Regions from separate parts of the Streptomyces sp. NBC_00341 genome, predicted to be linked through region 2. Evidence: riboswitches for the same ligand, from Rfam matches in the RefSeq annotation. Region 2 holds a riboswitch; the other holds the start of a gene.

What was found. Region 2 has a riboswitch for cyclic di-AMP ahead of OG892_RS30560 (M23 family metallopeptidase). Riboswitches for the same ligand answer to the same signal wherever they lie in the genome.
Positions count from the first base shown of each region.
Region 1: linked by a shared signal. The riboswitch ahead of OG892_RS21420 (M23 family metallopeptidase) and the one ahead of OG892_RS30560 (M23 family metallopeptidase) in region 2 are both predicted to bind cyclic di-AMP.

Region 1 covers NZ_CP108002.1:4,773,938-4,778,558, forward strand. Annotated here, with positions in the region: gene OG892_RS21400 (flotillin family protein) at 1-176, shown strand, start outside; gene OG892_RS21405 (hypothetical protein) at 186-608, opposite strand; tRNA gene OG892_RS21410 (tRNA-Met) at 902-975, shown strand; gene OG892_RS21415 (PP2C family protein-serine/threonine phosphatase) at 1,157-2,320, shown strand; cyclic di-AMP (ydaO/yuaA leader) riboswitch at 2,631-2,784, shown strand; gene OG892_RS21420 (M23 family metallopeptidase) at 2,796-3,995, shown strand; gene OG892_RS21425 (aldo/keto reductase) at 4,152-4,621, shown strand, end outside.
Region 2 covers NZ_CP108002.1:6,785,233-6,789,853, forward strand. Annotated here, with positions in the region: gene OG892_RS30555 (pitrilysin family protein) at 1-865, shown strand, start outside; cyclic di-AMP (ydaO/yuaA leader) riboswitch at 1,077-1,244, shown strand; gene OG892_RS30560 (M23 family metallopeptidase) at 1,257-2,057, shown strand; gene OG892_RS30565 (GntR family transcriptional regulator) at 2,279-2,989, shown strand; gene OG892_RS30570 (HPr family phosphocarrier protein) at 3,195-3,476, opposite strand; gene OG892_RS30575 (GNAT family N-acetyltransferase) at 3,649-4,621, shown strand, end outside.

The sequences.
Region 1 (4,621 bases), 2.0 Mb from region 2:
ACGAGATGGCGGCGGGCGTCGTCGGCCAGGGGCTGGCGATCCTTCAGTCGCTCCAGCGCGGTACGGAGGCGGGGGCGGGCCCGGACCGCGGCGATACGGGAAACCGGACCGGGAACGAGGACCAGGGGCAGGACCGGGGCCAGGACCGGACGCCCCGCATCACCGGCGCGGAGTGACGCGGCGGGCTACTTCTCCAGTACGGAGGCGGAGCCGGCGGCAGAGGCAGGTACAGCTGCCTCGGCCGCGTCGGTTGCGTCGGCCGTCCCGACAGGCTCGGCAGGTGTGGCAGTCGTTGACGTCGAGAGCGCGGCAGCTGTCGCCGTCGTCGCCGCCTCCGCGCGTGCGGTCGAGGAGACCTTGCGGTGGTGCGCGAGGATTCCTATGAAACCTGCGAGGAAGCCGCTGACCAGGCCGGATACCGCGTGGTTGACCGCGTTGACGGATTCGCTGTCCGGCATTCCGATGATCGCGTAGTTCACTCCCGCGCTCATCACCGCCCCGATCACTCCGCCGATCACGCCACTGATGACGGCACCGCGCAGCGGTGATGCCGGAGTGGCCGCAGGGGCGGAAGGGGAGGCAGGGACGGGCGTGAGCGGTGCGGTCATCGGCGGAGGCCCTCCAGACAGGCTGCGATGAGAGACCGGGAGCAGCCTGCGGGCACGACGAAACGCGCGCTCCGGGGGCCTGCTCGCACGGGCAGCCCACCGGTCCGGGGGATGCAGCAGATACCTTGCGGCAGAACACGGGTTCCCCGCAACACCTTCTCGATTTCACCACGTTGAGGCTTCCGGCGCGGTCGGTGAGCGACAGTCCGGCCGGTGAGGAGTGCGGAGTGGCCGGCGAGATGCGCGGGGTGGTCATGAGTGCGTCGAACATGCCGTAGAGTTGTGTTTACCGACGCGGGGTGGAGCAGCTCGGTAGCTCGCTGGGCTCATAACCCAGAGGTCGCAGGTTCAAATCCTGTCCCCGCTACTGAAGAATCAGACCCGGCACGCATAGCGCGTGCCGGGTCTGATTCGTTTCCGTACGAGCCGCGCCGCGCGCGTCATCCCATTGGCCGTCGAGCACTCGCCCCGCGACCGTGCTCCGGGAAGTCTGGGAGTGGTGCGCGGTACCGTCCGCGGCCCTGAGCGCACCGGGCAGGAGAGCAAAGGTGGGGAAGCGGGAGCAGCGGCGGGGGACGCGCACCTACGAGGTCCGCAACCGCCGGTTCGTCCGGGTACTGCCCGGGGTGATGCTCATCGGCGGGCTGCTGTTCGACTTCTTCACTCCGCCCGCCTTCACCGCTGTTCCCCTGTTCGCCGCGGCCCCGCTGATCGCCGCACCGTTCTTCTCGCGGGCCGGCACGATCCGGGTCGGGGCCGGTGCGCTGCTGTGCGTGGCCGCGCTGCGGCTCCACAGCGGAACGCTGATCCGGGTCGTGCCGTTCATCGAGCTGCTCACCGTCCTCACCGTCTCGGTCCTCGCGGTCTTCATCAACGGGGTCGTACGGCGCAGCAACGAGCAACTGGCCTCCGCCCGGGTCATCGCGGCGACCGCCATGCGCGCGGTGCTGCCGACGCCGTCCGACCGGATCGGCGGGCTGTACGTGGCCGCGCGGTACGAGGCGGCGCAGGCGGACGAGTTCGTCGGCGGTGACCTGTTCTCGGTCACGGACACCCCGTACGGGGTGCGGCTGGTCGTCGGGGACGTGCGCGGCAAGGGCCTGGACGCGGTGGAGGCGGTGGCGGTGATCATCGGGGCGTTCCGGGAGGCCGCGGAGCAGGAGCGGTCACTGGAGGGGGTGGCCCAGCGCCTCGAGCGTGCGCTGGCGCGGGAATCGAGCAGGCGCGGCGGGCTCGACGCGGTGGAGGGGTTCGTCACCGCCGCGCTGGCGGAGATCCCGCAGGGCTCCGGCCGGGTGCGCGTCGTCAACCGCGGCCATCCCGAACCGCTGCTGCTGCACTCGGACGGGGCGCTGGAGCAGCTGCGGCCCACGCTGCCCGCGCTGCCCCTCGGGATGGATCTGGGCGTGTGGCCGGACCGCGCCGACGAGTGGGAGCTGCCCGCCGGGTCGACGCTGCTCCTCTATACGGACGGCCTCTCCGAGGCCCGCGACGCCGACGGGGTGTTCTACGACCCCGCCGAGCGGCTGCGCGGACGGATCTTCCAGGGGCCGGAGGAGCTGCTGTCGGCGCTGACCGATGACGTCCGGCTGCACACCGGTGGGGTGACGACCGACGACATGGCCCTGGTCGCGGTCGTGCGCCCGACCGAGGGGCAGCCGGACCGGCGTACGACCGTGAAGATCGTGGGCCTGGACGGCGGATCCGGGTGAAGGCGAGGGGCCAAACGCGGGAGAACGCGGATGGATGTGGGGGAGGGCGTGGGCGGATGTGGGGGAGAGGTGCGGCCGATGCCACCGTGCGTAACCGTAAGGAACCCCTCCGCATAACATTTGACGCAACGTCAGAAAACGGCTGACGATTGAGGGGCGATCAACTCGCCCGATTCCACCCGGTTGTGTCCCGTAAAGTCCAGGCCAAGGATCGGAACGATCAGTTGGAACGGCTTGGAATCGGGCCCGTGTGTCTATTAACGTTCGATAACGCAGCGCGGTTGTCCCAGCCGCCGCCCAGTGGCGGCACCGTGCGCGAGCGCCGAATTCCGCAAGGGAACCGGGGAACCACCTACATGGGGTGAATCGGGCATCTCTGTCTCGTTGAGAGGCGGAGGAACCCGTAGGAGACCTTCCTGCTCCGAACCCGTCAGCTAACCCGGTAGGCGAGAAGGAAGGAAAGGAGCGCGCCCCAGTGGCGTCCAACAAGCCTGCCCCCGAAGCCCCCTCCCGGTTCGCACCCGAACACGGAAACGACTTCGGAACCGGGCCCGGTGCCGCTTATGGCGCCAACCACGGAACCGCTTACGGAACCGATCACGGGGCCGACTACGGAACCGTTTACGGAACCGAGCGGGGCGGCGGGTTCGGGAGCGACTTCGGCAGCGGCCTCCGCGCCGACGAGCCCGAATCCGACCGGGCGTGGGAGGAATGGAACCCCACGGAGGAGTCCATCCGCCCCGTGCGCGGCAAGCACCGCGTCGCCAAGCAGCGCAACGGGCTCGCCCGCAGCTCCACCGTTCTCGGCGTCGGTGTCATCGCGGCCGTCGGCGCGGGTGGCATGGCCTCCGCCCAGAGCAAGCCGCCCGTGTCTATCTCTCTTCCCGACGCCATCTCGGACAAACTTCCCGAGGCCAAGTCCCTTCCTGGCGTAGGCGCGTTGTTCTCGGGTGAGTCCGAGGCGGAGAAGACCGAGGTCGCGGCCGCCACCGCCCCGCTGACGACGGCCGGCATCACCACCACAGAGGCCGAGCAGGGCACGACGGACGCGGGCGAGGCGCTCCGCGCCCGCATCCTCCAGCAGGCCGAGCAGCAGCAGGACTCCGCCGACGCCGAGGCCAGGGCGGCCGAGGAGAAGGCCGCGGAGGAGAAGGCCGCCGCAGAGGCGAAGAAGCAGCAGGACGCCGCGGAGGCCAAGGTCGCCGCCGCCAAGAAGAAGGCCGCGGAAGAGGCGAAGAAGAAGGCGGAGGCGGTACGGCTCGCCAAGCTCGCCGCCAGCTACGCCATCCCCACCTCCTCGTACACGATCACCTCGACCTTCGGCGAGGCCGGTTCGATGTGGTCCTCCGGCTACCACACGGGCCTCGACTTCGCGGCGCCGACCGGCACCCCGATCAAGGCCATCCACAGCGCCACCGTCAAGTCCGCAGGCTGGTCCGGCGCGTACGGCTACCGCACGGTCCTGGAGCTCGACGACGGTACGGAGCTGTGGTTCTGCCACCAGTCCTCGATCGGTGTCAGCGTCGGCCAGCAGGTCACCACCGGGGACACCATCGGACGCGTGGGCGCGACCGGCAACGTGACCGGCCCGCACCTCCACCTGGAGGTCCACACCCAGGACGGCACCGGCATCGACCCGATGCCGTGGCTGCGCGCCCGGGGCCTGACGGTCTGAGTGCACCGAACCCCGGCAGTCCTGGCGCTCACCCCCCGACGCCAGGGCTGCCGGTCTTCGTCTGTTCCGGTCGGCCCTGTCGGCCCCGGCCGTGGCGTACGGGGTAGCTGTAGCTGCCATGGAATAGCGCGTGCGGTGCCGTGGGTTGTTCCGCATATGACTTCTCTCCGCAAACTCGGTTCCTCCGACCTCCAGGTCTCCACGCTCTCCCTCGGCGGCAACGTCTTCGGCTGGACCGCCGACGAGGCGCAGTCCTTCGCCGTTCTCGACGCGTACACGGCGGGCGGCGGCAACTTCGTCGACACGGCCGACACGTACTCCTCCTGGATCCCCGGCAACGTGGGCGGCGAGTCGGAGACCCTCATCGGCAAGTGGTTCGCGGCGCGGGGCAACCGCTCCGACGTCGTCCTGGCCACCAAGGTCGGCTCCCACCCCCAGTTCAAGGGGCTCGCCGCCGCCACCATCAAGGCCGGGGCGGAGGAGTCGCTGCGCCGGCTCGGCACGGACTACATCGACCTCTACTACACGCACCACGACGACGAGACCGTCCCCGTCGAGGAGATCATCACCGCCCTCGACCAGTTGGTGAAGGAGGGCAAGGTCCGCGAGATCGCCGCCTCCAACAT
Region 2 (4,621 bases):
CCCGCGCCAGGGCACCGAGAAGACCGTCGAGCGGATCGACTCCGCGGCCGTGCGCGCCTTCTACGACGCCCACGTCCGCCCGTCCACCGCGACCGCCGTGGTCGTCGGTGACCTCACCGGCATCGACCTGGACGCCCTGCTCTCCGACACCCTGGGCGACTGGTCGGGCAACACCGCCGCGTCCCGTCCGGTCCCGCCGATCACCGCCGACGACACCGGCCGCGTGGTCATCGTGGACCGCCCCGGAGCGGTGCAGACCCAGCTGCTGATCGGCCGGATCGGCGCCGACCGGCACGACAGCGTCTGGCCGGCCCAGGTACTCGGCACGTACTGCCTGGGCGGCACGCTGACCTCCCGGCTCGACCGGGTGCTGCGTGAGGAGAAGGGCTACACCTACGGCGTACGCGCCTTCGCCCAGGTGCTGCGCTCCTCGGCCCCGGACTCCGCCTCGGGGGCGACCGGCGCCGCGATGCTCGCCATCAGCGGATCGGTTGACACCGAGTCCACCGGCCCGGCGCTGGAAGACCTGTGGAAGGTGCTGCGGACCCTGGCCGCGGAGGGCCTGACGGACGCCGAGCGCGAGACGGCCGTGCAGAACCTCGTGGGCGTGGCACCGCTGAAGTTCGAGACGGCCGCCTCCGTCGCGGGCACCCTCGCGGACCAGGTCGAGCAGCACCTCGCGGACGACTACCAGGCGCAGCTGTACGCGCGCCTCGCCGAGACCGGCACGGTGGAGGCGACGGCGGCCGTGGTCAACGCCTTCCCGGAGGACCGGCTGGTCACGGTCCTCGTCGGGGACGCCGCACAGATCAAGGAGCCCGTCACGGCTCTCGGCATCGGAGAGGTCTCGGTCGTCACCGGCTGACCTGCCACCGCCCCCGACAGCGGGGCGGGAGCGAGGCCCTGGCGGGTCGTCTGCCGCCAGGGCCTCCCTTTTTGTCCGCTTTGGTGGAGAGGTTGCCTGTCTGCCCTGTGGGATGCGCTACAAAACCGCCTGTCCGTTTGGTGCGGGGAAGTGCCCCCGCTTAGCGTCGGCCCGGCTGTCCGTCACTCGTATGCCGCATCCGCGACGTACCGGGCAGCCATCGCCGAGTCCCCGTCAGGCGCGAGCCCGGGGAGCCGGGGACCCACGCAGTCCCTGGGGTGAATCGGATGCCCATGCCTCGACGAGGTTCGGGACTCCGTAGGAGACCTTCCTGCTCCGAACCCGTCAGCTAACCCGGTAGGCGAGAAGGAAGGAAAGGACCAGCCACTTCATGGCGTTCACCCGTGCCACGGGGAAGCACCGTGCCCCGAGCCGTCTGACGCGCCGAGGCGCGAAGGCCGTCGGCATCGCGACCCTGGCGACCACCGGCGTCATCGGCTCGCTGGCCTCCCCGGCGCTCGCCGCGGACACCGAGGCCCCCGCCGCCGATACCGGTCTCTCCCAGATCATCACCATCGAGGGCGACCTGGCCGACCGGATCGACGCCCAGGCGGACGCACAGCGGCACCAGGCCGACGCCGTCGCCAAGGCGAAGGCCAAGGCCGAAGCCGACGCGAAGAAGAAGGCCGAGGCGAAGGCCAAGAAGGCCAAGGCCGCCGCCAAGGCCAAGGAGGCCCGCGAGAGCGAGGCGCGCGCCGCCCGCTCCGCCGAGCGCGCCCGGCTCGGCACCTTCCAGCTGCCCGTCGCGGGTTCCTACGTGAGCACCGGCTACAAGTCCAGCGGCTCCCTGTGGTCCTCCGGCAGCCACTCCGGCATCGACTTCCACGCGGCGTCCGGCAGTTCCGTCGTCGCCGTCGGCGCCGGTACGGTCGTCGAGGCCGGCTGGGGCGGCGCGTACGGCAACAACATCGTGCTCCGGATGACGGACGGCACGTACACCCAGTACGGCCACCTCTCCTCGATCGGCGTCTCCGTCGGCCAGAGCGTCGGCCAGGGGCAGCGGATCGGCCTCTCCGGCGCCACCGGCAACGCCACCGGACCGCACCTCCACTTCGAGGCCCGCACCACCCCGTCGTACGGCTCCGACATGGACCCGGTCGCGTATCTGCGCGCGCACGGCGTCACCGTCTGACCGACGCGAAGCACCTCACCGAAGGCCCCGGCGATGCGCCGGGGCCTTCAGTCGTACCCGGCCGCCGGGCCGTGGTGCGGCCCCCCTTCCCGAACCCGTCCGCGACCAAAAGATATTCATGAATTTACGCCCGGCATCGGAAATGCGTCCGCATTGCAATAGAGTCACAGGACAGGCGTCGATCGGCCGCGTTTCGCGGGGATTAAGGCGGAGGTTCGGACATGCGCATTCCGGCGCATTCGGTATGCACGGCAATCCGTGACGACATCGTCTCCGGTGTCTTCGAACGCGGCAGCCGACTCACCGAGGAGGTGCTCGCACGCCGTTACGGGGTTTCCCGCGTCCCGGTGCGTGAAGCGCTGCGCACCCTGGAGTCCGAGGGTTTCGTGGTCACCCGCAGGCATGCCGGGGCCTGCGTCGCCGAGCCCGACGAGCAGGAGGCGGCCGACCTGCTCGAGGTCCGGATGCTGCTGGAGCCGCTCGGTGCGGCCCGTGCCGCCCAGCGCCGCACCGACGCCCATCTCAAGGTGTTGCGCGGCCTGGTCAGGCTGGGCCAGGAGCGGGCCCGCCGGGGCGAGGGCGAGGATCTGCGCTCACTGGGCGGCTGGTTCCACGAGACCCTCGCCCAGGCCTCCGGCAGCCCCGGCCTGATCGCACTGCTCACCCAGCTCCGGCACAAGATCGCCTGGATGTACGCGGTCGACCCGCCGGCCCGTCCCGCCGATTCCTGGGCCGAGTACGGGGCCATCGTGGACGCCGTGGCACGCGGTGACGCGGAACGGGCGAGGGTGCTCGCCGCCCAGCACGCCGAGCGGGCCACCGGCGCGCACCGGCTGCGCCGCCCCGGCCGCCCTGCTGCGCCGGCCGTACCCCGGGCCGCCCGGGTGAGGACTTCGCAACATGCCGTAAACACCCAGGGCGGCCGTCATTAACAATTACGCCGTATACAAGAAGCAGCTATTCGTCGAGGCATTCCAGGGCCGGCCCATTTTGTTGTTCTGCTCGCCGTCCTGAATCATTTCCGCGGCCGGACCATATGGGTCGGGCGGCATTCTCGTGCGAACGCAAAAGCCGCGGCTCCCGGTCGGGGGTGCCGCGGCTCCTGCGCAGGAATTCCAGGCGGTCGTGACCGCTGGATCAGACGGTCTCCGGGAGCTCGTCGAGCCCCTCGGCGACCAGCTTGGACAGACGGTCCAGAGCGGCCTCTGCGTTGTCGGCCTCGGACGCGAGGATGATCTCCTCGCCGCCCTGGGCGCCGAGCCCGAGCACCGCGAGCATGGACGCGGCGTTCACCGGGTTGCCGTCGGCCTTGGCGATGGTCACGGGGACGCCGGAGGCCGTGGCGGCACGGACGAAGATGGATGCGGGGCGGGCGTGCAGGCCCTCGGCCCAACCGACGTTGACGCGGCGCTCAGCCATGGTTCTGCCCTTCACGAATCAATGGTTGTCTAGACCAGTCTCTCATGCAGTGCGCGATGCTCCGGCCGACCCGCGGCCCGTCCGCGGACCGCTTCCGCCGTCGGCCGGCCACCCCAAGACTGCCCCGGCCCCGACCCCCACGCGACCGCTGGCAGAGCCGTAGGCTTTGCCCATGGAGCCCTCTGTGGAGCAGAGTCCGCATCACGCCTACCCCGGCCACTGGGAGGCGGACGTGGTGCTCCGCGACGGCGGCACCGCCCGGATCAGGCCGATCACCACGGACGATGCCGAACGGCTGGTCAGCTTCTACGAGCAGGTCTCCGACGAGTCGAAGTACTACCGCTTCTTCGCTCCCTACCCCCGGCTCTCCGCCAAGGACGTCCACCGCTTCACCCATCACGACTACGTCGACCGGGTGGGACTCGCCGTCACGGTGGGCGGCGAGTTCATCGCCACCGTCCGCTATGACCGCATCGACGCCACGGGCAGGCCCGCCTCCGCCCCGGCGGACGAGGCCGAGGTCGCCTTCCTCGTCCAGGACGCGCACCAGGGCCGCGGCGTCGCCTCCACGCTGCTCGAACACATCGCGGCCGTCGCCCGCGAGCGCGGCATCCGGCGCTTCGCCGCCGAGGTGCTCCCCGCCAACAACAAGATGATCAAGGTGTTCCGGGACGCCGGATACACCCAGCAGCGCAGCTTCGAGGACGGCTCCGTCCACCTCACCCTGGACCTCGAACCGACCGCCGAGTCGCTCGCCGTCCAGCGCGCCCGCGAGCAGCGGGCAGAGGCGCGGTCCGTGCAGCGGCTGCTCGCACCCGGCTCCGTCGCCGTCATCGGCACGGGGCGCAACCCGGGCGGGGTCGGCCGCACCGTCCTGCGCAACCTCCTGGGCGCGGGCTTCACCGGCCGCACCTACGCGGTGAACAGCGCCCTGGACGCGGACCAGGACACCATCGACGGGGTGCCCGCCCACCGCTCCCTCGGCGAGATCGGTGAACCGGTCGACCTCGCCGTCGTCGCCGTCCCCGCCGAGCGGGTGCCCGAGGCCGTCGCCGACTGCGGGGAGCACGGCGTCCAGGGCCTCGTCGTCCTCTCCGCCGGATACGCCGAGTGGGGCGCCGAGGGCCGCGAGCGGCAGCGCGAAC